Regions from separate parts of the Kribbella sp. NPDC049227 genome, predicted to be linked through region 2. Evidence: riboswitches for the same ligand, from Rfam matches in the RefSeq annotation. Region 2 holds a riboswitch; each other region holds the start of a gene.

Region 1 (3,266 bases), on a different contig from region 2:
CACGCGGACCGGCTCGACCATCTGGACTACCTCGGCACGCACCGGATGAACACCTACGAGTACGCGCCGAAGGACGACCCGTACCACCGCGAGCAGTGGCGCGACCCGTACCCGGCCGGCAAGCTGGCCGAGCTCGGCGAGCTGGTCCAGCGCGCGGTGCGGAACAAGGTCGACTTCACCTTCGCGCTGTCACCCGGCCTGTCGATCCGCTACACCGACGACAGCGACTTCCAGGCGCTGATCGCCAAGTTCGAGGCCCTGTACGCACTGGGTGCGCGCGCGTTCAACGTGGCCCTGGACGACATCGAGTACGAGAAGTGGCACAGCGCCGAGGACGAGGAGAAGTACGGCGCCGGCGGTGGCGGGGCCGGGCGTGCGCAGAGCGAGTTGCTGAACCGGATCCAGCGCGAGTGGGTCGCGACCAAGCCGGACCTCGCCCCGCTGCAGATGGTCCCGACCGAGTACTACAACGTCGACGAGACGCCGTACAAGCAGGCGCTGCGGGAGCAGCTCGACAGCGCCGTGATCGTCCACTGGACCGGGATCGGCGTCGTACCGGAGACGATCACGAGCGCACAAGCGGCCGAGGCGAAGGCCGTGTTCGGGCACGACATCCTGATCTGGGACAACTACCCGGTCAACGACTACGCGGCCGCCCGGATCCTGCTCGCGGCCTACAGCGGGCGCGAGCCCGGCCTCGCCGACCAGGTCGTCGGCGTGATCTCGAACCCGATGAACCAGGCCGGGGCCAGCAAGATCGCGCTCTACTCGTTCGCCGAGTTCGGCTGGAACCCGGCGACGTACGACGAGCAGGCCTCGTGGCACCGCGCGCTCGCCGAGCGGGCCGGGGGAGACGCCGAGACGATCGCGGCGCTGGAGGTCTTCACCGACCTCACCACCTACGACGGCCGGCTGCATCTGGTGAACGCGCCGGTCCTGGCCGCGCAGACGGCCGCGTTCTGGAAGACCTGGAAGGCAGGCGACCTGGCCGGGGCCATCGCGCAGCTCGAGCCGTATCTCGAGGCGATCGAGAACGCTCCGGCCCGGATCCGCGCCGGTGTGTCCGACCCGTCGTTCGCCGACGAGGCCGGCGCCTGGCTCGATGCGACCTTCCTCTGGGCGCAAGCGTTGCGCGAGTCCCTCCGGCACCTCGAAGCAGTGGCCGAAGGCAACAGCTCGGACGCCGCCACGACCCGGGACCAGATCGACCACCTGGTCACCCAGGCCAAGACGATCCGCGACACCCGCCTCCCACACTCCAAGACCCATCCCCAACTCGGTGACCCTGTCATCGAGACCTTCCTGACCGAGGCGACGGAGGGTGGCCGGGTATCCTGAGCGGTGGACCGCGACTGGCGCTGAGGTGGACGACCACCGGGGAACGGTCCGCCGGAGGATCCGGCCGAGCCGCGCGCCTGGGCACTTGACCTGATGTCGACGCCCAAGGGAGCGCGCGCCATGACTGCCACTCTGATGACCGGTACCGACCTCGCCGCCGAGATGGTGGCGAAGGCGGCCGACCGGGCCCGTGCACTGCAGGAGCGGACCGGGGTCCAGCCGTGTCTGGCCACCGTGCTGGTCGGTGACGATCCCGCGTCCGCGACGTACGTGCGGATGAAGCAGAACCGGTCGAAGAAGGCCGGCATCGGGTCGCGGAGCGTCGTACTGCCCGCGGAGACGACGACCGAGGAACTGGTCGCGGAGCTGACGAAGCTGTCCCAGGACCCGGCGGTGCACGGGATCCTGCTGCAGCACCCGGTGCCCGCGCAGATCGACGAGCGGGCCGCGTTCGAGGCGATCGACCCGGCCAAGGACGTCGACGGTGTGACCACGCGGTCGTTCGGTGCGATGGCGTTCGGTGAGCCCGGCTTCCGGTCCGCGACGCCCGGCGGGATCATGCGCCTGCTGGAGGCGTACGACGTACCGATCGCTGGAGCGCACGCGGTGGTGATCGGCCGCAGCCCGATTCTCGGCAAGCCGGCCGGGATGTTGCTGCTGGCATCGAACGCGACCGTGACCTACACGCACTCCCGGACCACCGACCTGCCCGCGATCGTCCGGACCGCGGACATCGTGGTGGCCGCGGTCGGCCGGCCGAACTTCGTCCAGGGCGACTGGCTCAAGCCCGGCGCGGTCGTCGTCGACGCGGGCTACAACGAGGGCAACGTCGGGGACGTCGACTTCGCCGCCGCGGCCGAGGTGGCGAGCCTGATCACACCGGTCCCGGGCGGGGTCGGTCCGATGACGATCGCCCTTCTTCTGGAGCAGGCCGTCGACGCCGCCGAGGCGCAGACCTCCTAGCGGTCGCAGCCGCCGTCCTTGTCGGCGCGCGAGTGCGGGCGGGCGATGTCGTCGATGCCCTTGTAGGCGTACGGGTCGGTCCCGGCCACCATCACGATGTCGCGGTAGTCGTGCTTGCCGACATGGACTCCCGACGGCACGGACTGCCAGGGGAGCAGCGACTCCGCGCTCATGTAGTGGTTGGCGAGGGCCCGGCGGAGTCCGCGCCGGGTGGTGTTCGGTAGTGATCGGTGCAGCAGGTAGCCGTTGAAGATCACCGCCGAACCCGCCGGCACCTCGACCGGTACGGCGTCGTCGTCGGTGTAGGGGAAGTCGAACAACTCCACCGTGCAGTCGAAGCGGAGATCGTCCTGCTCGCGATCGGGATAGATGACGCCGCGGCGGTGCGAGCCCGGCAGCACCCACAGGCAGCCGTTCTCCACGGTGGCGTCGTCGAGCGCGATCCACACCGCGGTCAGCGAGCGGTCCCTGGTCGGGATGAAGAATTCGTCCTGGTGCCAGGCCTGGCCCGGCTTGCCTTCGGACTTGATGAACAGCATCGACTGCATCGCCTTCACGTTCGGCCCGATCAGCGCGGTCAGTGCCGTCACCACGCGCGGTGCGTGCAACGCGGCCAGGGCCACGTCGGACACCTTGTGGGGCTGGTGAATGCACAGGTACTTGCGCACGACATCGTCACCCGGCTCCGTGCTCGGGCTGCCTTCGACGGCCCCGAGGTCACCGCGGCACAGGCGCTCGGCCGCTGTGTGGAGCGCGGCGACCTGGTCGGGTGGAAGGGCCTGGTCGAGGACGACGAAGCCGTCGCGCTGGAACGACCCGATCAACTCGTCGGTGACCTCGGTGAACCGGCGTACGGCGGTGACAGGCTGCATCTGGCGCTCCATCCGGCCTGGGGTTGGCGATGACCGGCTTCACAGTCTCAGAGCACGGTGGGCCGGCCAATGTCGCCGGCGCGCGCTCTACTA
Region 2 (3,266 bases):
GCAGACAGACACCGACAGTCTGGGTGAGCAGCTTCCAGGTCGTCGCGGGGATCTTGCGGACCCATGCCAATGAGAGGGAGCTCCCACCCGCGGGTCTTGCCCCTGAACGTGCCATACCGCTTACCGTACTGACATGGCGGACCCATTCGCGGTAACGAATCAGGCTCCCCCACTCCAGGGGGTGAACTTCTTCACCCGGGACACGGCCCTCGGTGACGCTCTGCGTCCGTACGCCGACCTCGCGGACGATCCCGGACTGACCCGGATCGGCGAGCTCGCGGGCTCCGAAGAGGCCCTCGCCCAGGCACTCCCGGCGAACCAGAACCCACCGGTCCTGCGCACGCACGACCGGTACGGGAACCGGATCGACGAGGTCGAGTTCCATCCCTCCTGGCACTGGCTGATGGAGCGCGCCGTCGACTTCGGGCTGCAGGCCGCGCCGTGGATGAGCGACCAGCCCTCCCCACACCTGACCCGCGCGGCCGGCTTCTACGTCTGGTCCCAGGTCGAGCCCGGCCACGGCTGCCCGATCTCGATGACGTACGCCGCCGTCCCCGCTCTCAGGGCCGACGAACGGCTCGCCAAGGAGTGGGTCCCACAGCTGGCTTCGCGCCAGTACGACGTACGCCGGTTGCCTGCGGCCACCAAGACCGGCGTACTCGCGGGGATGGGGATGACCGAGAAGCAGGGCGGCTCGGACGTCCGGGCGAACCTGACCACCGCGACGCCGGCCGGTGACGACGGTGAGTACCAGCTGAACGGGCACAAGTGGTTCTGCTCGGCGCCACAGGTCGACGTCTTCCTGGTACTGGCGCAGGCGCCGGACGGACTGAGCTGCTTCGTCGTCCCGCGCGTGCTTGCCGACGGCAACCGGAACGCGTTTGCCCTGCAGCGGCTGAAGGACAAGCTCGGGAACCGGTCGAACGCGTCCAGCGAGGTCGAGTTCCACGGCACGGTCGGCTACCGCCTCGGCGACGAGGGCGCCGGGGTCCGCACGATCATCGAGATGGTGGCCGCGACCCGGCTGGACTGCGTCCTCGGCTCGGCCGCTCTGCAGCGGCGCGCGCTGGTGGAGGCGCTCTGGCACACCCGCCACCGTTCGGCGTTCGGTGACCTGCTCGCCGACAAGCCCGCGATGCAGAACGTGCTGGCCGACCTGGCGCTGGAGAGTGAGGCTGCGACAGCGCTCGCGATGCGGCTTGCGGCGGCCGTCGACGCGTCGGCCGGCGGCAACGAGCAGGAGGCCGCGTTCCGGCGGATCGGGCTGCCGCTGGCAAAGTTCTGGGTGAGCAAGCGGACGCCGTTCATGGCCGCCGAGGCCCTTGAGTGTCTCGGCGGGAACGGGTTCGTCGAGGAGTCCGGGATGCCTCTGCTGTTCCGGGAGTCCCCGCTGAACTCGATCTGGGAAGGGTCGGGGAACGTCAACGCCCTCGACGTACTGCGAGCCCTCAGACGGCCCGAGTCGCTCGAGGCGTGGTTGCTGGAAGTCGGCGCGGCGCGGGGTGCGGACGAGCGCCTGGACACCGCGGTGAACGACGTACTGCAAGCGCTTGCTGACGTCGAGGGCGCGGAGGCGGGAGCCCGTCGGCTGGCCGCGCGGATGGCGCTGTGCCTGCAGGCGTCCCTGCTCGTCCGGCACTCGACTCCCGCGGTCGCGGACGCCTTCGTCGCGTCCCGGCTGGCGAACGACTGGGGCGGCGTCTTCGGCACCCTCCCGCGGACCACGCCGTTCGGCCTGATCACCGACCGCAGCCTCTGACTCCGAGCGGCGGCCGCACGGTAGGGTGGCCGCGTCGCGACTGGCGCGCTGAGGTGGAGAACCACCGGGGAGCGAAGACCGTCGGCACCGTGCGCCTGGGTGCCCACGACCCACTGCAACCGCAGGAGAGACAACGATGACTCAACCCTTCGACGCAGCGGCCGCGTCGGCCGCGTACAACAACGCGCTCCAGGTGATCGCCGCGGTGGAACCCACCGTCGCCGGCGCGATCAAGGCCGAACTGGCCGACCAGCGTTCCTCGCTGAAGCTGATCGCGAGCGAGAACTACGCCTCCCCCGCCACCTTGCTGACGATGGGCAACTGGCTCTCGGACAAGTACGCCGAGGGCACCATCGGGCACCGCTTCTACGCCGGCTGCCAGAACATCGACACCGTCGAGCAGGCCGCGGCCGACCACGCCACGGCGCTGTTCAACGCCCCGCATGCCTACGTCCAGCCGCACTCCGGCATCGACGCGAACCTGGTCGCCTTCTGGGCGATCCTGGCCCAGCGGATCGAGTCCCCGGCGCTGGCCGAGGCGGGCGCGAAGCACGTCAACGACCTGTCCGAGGAGGACTGGTCCAAGCTGCGCCGGGCGTTCGGTGACCAGAAGATGCTCGGCATGTCGCTGGACGCCGGCGGCCACCTGACCCACGGCTTCCGGCCGAACATCTCCGGCAAGATGTTCCACCAGAGCTCCTACGGCACCGATCCGGAGACCGGGCTGCTCGACTACGACGAGGTCGCCCGCACGGCGCGGGAGTTCAAGCCGCTGATCCTGATCGCCGGCTACTCGGCGTACCCGCGGAAGGTGAACTTCGCGAAGATGCGCGAGATCGCCGACGAGGTCGGCGCGACGCTGATGGTCGACATGGCGCACTTCGCCGGTCTGGTCGCCGGCAAGGTCTTCACCGACGACTTCGACCCGATCCCGCATGCGCACGTCACCACCACGACCACGCACAAGTCGCTGCGCGGCCCGCGCGGCGGCATGGTGCTGTGCCAGCCGGAGTACGCCGACGCCGTCGACCGCGGCTGCCCGATGGTTCTGGGTGGCCCGCTCGGCCAGACGATGGCGGCGAAGGCGGTCGCGCTGGCAGAGGCCCGGCAGCCGTCGTTCCAGGAGTACGCCCAGGCCGTCGCCGACAACGCGGTCGTGCTCGCGGAGGGCCTGATGAAGCGTGGCGTCAAGCTCGTCACCGATGGCACCGAGAACCACCTGGCCCTGCTCGACGTCTCGTCGTACGGGATCACCGGGCGGCAGGCCGAGTCGGCGCTGCTCGACGCGGGCATCGTGACCAACCGGAACGCCGTACCGCGCGACCCGAACGGCGCGTGGTACACGTCGGGCGTCCGGATCGGTACGCCGGCACTGACGACGCGCGGCTTCGGGGCCGACGAGTTCGACCGGGTCGCCGAGCTGATGGTCGACGTACTGTCCTCGACGACGCCGACCACGACGTCCGCCGGCGCGCCGTCGAAAGCCAAGTACGTGCTGGCCGACGGT
Region 3 (3,266 bases), on a different contig from region 2:
ACCGAGCCGTCCAGCCGCTCGGCCTCCATCACGGTCTCGACCGAGTCGGCGATGATCTCGCGGCTGACGAGCGAGTAGTGCATGCCGACGTGGCCCATCGAGATGCCGTCGGACACGCTGATCGTGCCGAACTCCAGCGGATAGCCGCCGGCCGCGTGCACGCCTTCCTTGACCGCCTTCGCGAGCCGGTCCAGGGACAGGTTGCACGGGGTGATCTCGTTCCAGCTCGACGCGACTCCGACCTGTGGCTTGGCCCAGTCGTCGTCACCCATCCCGACCGCGCGAAGCATCCCGCGCGATGCGGTCGCCTCCAGCCCGTCGGTCACCGTCCGGCTCCGTGGCTTCACATCGACCATGCGGCTCACTCTATTCCTTGGTCAACGAACACCGCCGTTACGGCTCTGCACCGTTGGTTGGGTCAGGACATCTGGTGTGCCACCGCCGTCGCGAAGGCGGTGAGGGGGTCGGGGTCGTTGGTATAGCCCCAGGGCAGGCTCTCGATCCGGCCTGTCGTCAGTGCGGCGTGCTCCATCGCCGCGGCCTTCGCGCCGACCGCCTTCAACGCGAACGCCATCGCGCCGTGGGCGGAGATGTCCTCCGGCTGTTGATCGCGTCCGGGGGTCCACCACTTGTCCCTCGCGGCCAGCAGTTCCTCCCGCCGGTTCGAGATCTCGCGGGTCAGGCGGGCGCCGCGCTGCAGCCGGGAGAGCTCGCTGTCGCCGAGTACGTCGACCCACACCTCGTTGATCACCTGTGCGGCGACGGCGCAGAGCGCGCTACCCGGCTGTGCGTTCGCCACCACCTGATGACCGAAGTGCACGAGCTCGGCGAGCTCCAGGCCGGACCACTTCGGGGCGAGCACCTGCACCCGTCCGCTGTGCGCGGCATAGCTCTCGGGATGGCGCTCCACCGCGGACCGAAAGACCTCGTCCTTCACTTCCATCGACGACTGCAGTCCGACCGTGACCCACTGCAGCACCTCCCACGGGGCCGCATCGCCGGGCGCCGTATCGATCGCATGATTCAGTACTGCGCCCGCGGTCCCGAGGACGTCGTGGAACGACGCGAACTGCTGCTCGGAGACGTACTTCGCGAGACTCTCGCTCCGCACTTCCCAGGCCTCGAACACCAACGTCTGCCCAAGCCACAGGAGCAGATCCGGATCCCTGGGCAACGCCTCCAGCCGCAACTCCAACTGCCGACTGTGCCCGACCGCCGCCTGCCCCAGGCCCACCACCCGCACCGACCGCAGCCCGGTATTCATCGGCGTCGCCTTCAGCAACGCCATCCCCGTCGACAGATCCCCCGCACGCACAGCGGCATACGCCCGATCGAGCTCGGGATCGGCCCAGGCCTGATCGAGCCGAAGCCTGGAGACATCCACCGCCCTCCGAGAGAAGATCCCCATCCTCGGATCGTACGTGTGCGGGTTGCTCGAATAGACTGCCGAACGACCGCGACTGGCGAGGGTGGAGTACCACCGGGGAGCGGTCGGCCGGCAAGCAAGGCGTCGTCCGCCTGGGCGCCTCCGATGTGTTTCGATCTCGGAGGTCGCTGGATGCGTTATGGCATGAACCCCCACCAGTCCGCCACGATGACGCCGGTGTCGGGTCGGGCGCCGTTCACGGTCGTCAGCGGGAGTCCGTCGTACATCAACGTCCTGGATGCGCTCACCGGTTGGCAGCTCGTGCGAGAGGCGGCCGGGATGTTCGGGATGGTCGCTGCGGCGTCGTACAAGCACGTCTCCCCTGCCGGTGCTGCGCTGGCGGAGTCGGTGAGCGCCGCGTATGTGCGTGCCCGTGATGCCGATCCGAAGTCGTCGTACGGCGATTTCGTTGCCGTGTCGCATCCGGTCGATGCCGAGCTTGCGGGTGTGCTCAAGCGGGTCGTGAGCGACGGGATCATTGCGCCCGGGTACGACGAGGGCGTCGTCGGAGTGTTGGCTGGGAAGAAGCGCGGGACCTTTCTCGTTCTCGAAGCCGATGCGTCCTTCGAGCCGCCGGAACACGAGGTGCGCGAGGTGTACGGGCTGCGGCTGACGCAGCAGCGGGACGATCTGCCGTTGACTCGTGAGCTGCTGGATCCGGGCGTGCCGGATGCCGCGGCCCGCGATCTGTTGCTCGGGATGATCGTGGCGCGGTACACGCAGTCGAACACGGTCGCGATGGTGAAGGACGGTACGACGATCGGCATCGGCGCCGGCCAGCAGTCACGAGTCGACTGCGTCCGCCTGGCCGGCGAGAAAGCAGACGAGTGGTGGTCCCGCCGCTCGTCCGAGCAGCTGATCGGTGTCGCGATGGTCTCCGACGGCGCCATCCCCTTCGTCGACAACATCGACGAAGCCCACCGCCACGGCGTGGCCCACATCGCCGAACCCGGCGGCTCGATCCGCTCCGACGAGGTCGCCGAGGCGTGCGCCGCCCGCGGAATCACGCTGTCACGAACGGGCGTACGCCTCTTCCGCCATTGAGCAGGTCAGGAGACCGGTTCGACCTTGGGGGTTTCTTGGGGGGTTGGCGGGGGTGGGGCGGGCGGGCCGCCTTCCAGCTGGATGTCGGGGACGATGCGGTCGAGCCATCGGGGCAGCCACCAGGCGCGGTCGCCGAGGAGCGTCATGACGGACGGGACCAGGACCATCCGGACGATGCTGGCGTCGATGAGTACGGCGACCGCCATGCCGACCGCGAGCATCTTGACCGTCGGGTCGTCGTCGAGGACGAAGCTGAGGAAGACCACGATCATGATCGCGGCCGCGGTGGTGATGACCCGGGCCGTCGCGCCGATTCCGATCGCCACGGCGCGATGGCTGTCCTTGGTCGCGATCCACGCCTCGTGCACCCGGGACAGCAGGAAGACCTCGTAGTCCATCGACAACCCGAACACGATCGCGAACATCAGCATCGGCACGAACGACGGGATCGGCACCTTCTCGTCGATCCCGACCAACGAGGATCCCCAGCCCCACTGGAACACCGCGACGATCACGCCGTACGCCGCTCCGACCGACAGCAGGTTGAGGATCGCGGCCTTGATCCCGATCAGGAGCGATCGGAACGCGACCGTGAGCAGCAGGAACGCCAGCAGCACGACAGCCCCGATCAGCCACAGCATCCGCCCGGCGACCTTCTCGGTGAAGTCGACGTACCCGGCGGTCGTGCCCACGACGTACGTCGGCTCCTGCTGCCCGGCCAGGACGTCGTCCCGGATCCGGTTGACCAGGTCCTCGGTCTCCGCCGCGGACGGCGACGTGGTCGGGATGACGTTGA

Evidence for each region. A riboswitch is a leader RNA that binds a small molecule or an ion and turns the genes downstream of it on or off. The one in region 2 is predicted to bind ZMP and ZTP.
Region 1: linked by a shared signal. The riboswitch ahead of ACGFH6_RS28920 (bifunctional 5,10-methylenetetrahydrofolate dehydrogenase/5,10-methenyltetrahydrofolate cyclohydrolase) and the one ahead of ACGFH6_RS17595 (glycine hydroxymethyltransferase) in region 2 are both predicted to bind ZMP and ZTP.
Region 3: linked by a shared signal. The riboswitch ahead of ACGFH6_RS42945 (5-aminoimidazole-4-carboxamide ribonucleotide transformylase) and the one ahead of ACGFH6_RS17595 (glycine hydroxymethyltransferase) in region 2 are both predicted to bind ZMP and ZTP.

What each region holds. Positions count from the first base shown of each region.
Region 1 covers NZ_JBICST010000006.1:606,700-609,965, reverse strand. Annotated here, with positions in the region: gene ACGFH6_RS28925 (beta-N-acetylglucosaminidase domain-containing protein) at 1-1,338, shown strand, start outside; ZMP/ZTP riboswitch at 1,339-1,428, shown strand; gene ACGFH6_RS28920 (bifunctional 5,10-methylenetetrahydrofolate dehydrogenase/5,10-methenyltetrahydrofolate cyclohydrolase) at 1,459-2,301, shown strand; gene ACGFH6_RS28915 (phytanoyl-CoA dioxygenase family protein) at 2,298-3,173, opposite strand.
Region 2 covers NZ_JBICST010000003.1:1,126,798-1,130,063, reverse strand. Annotated here, with positions in the region: gene ACGFH6_RS17605 (YhjD/YihY/BrkB family envelope integrity protein) at 1-115, opposite strand, end outside; gene ACGFH6_RS17600 (acyl-CoA dehydrogenase family protein) at 134-1,759, shown strand; ZMP/ZTP riboswitch at 1,786-1,867, shown strand; gene ACGFH6_RS17595 (glycine hydroxymethyltransferase) at 1,896-3,266, shown strand, end outside.
Region 3 covers NZ_JBICST010000012.1:99,611-102,876, reverse strand. Annotated here, with positions in the region: gene ilvD (dihydroxy-acid dehydratase) at 1-356, opposite strand, end outside; gene ACGFH6_RS42950 (hypothetical protein) at 419-1,408, opposite strand; ZMP/ZTP riboswitch at 1,447-1,531, shown strand; gene ACGFH6_RS42945 (5-aminoimidazole-4-carboxamide ribonucleotide transformylase) at 1,559-2,470, shown strand; gene ACGFH6_RS42940 (MMPL family transporter) at 2,476-3,266, opposite strand, start outside.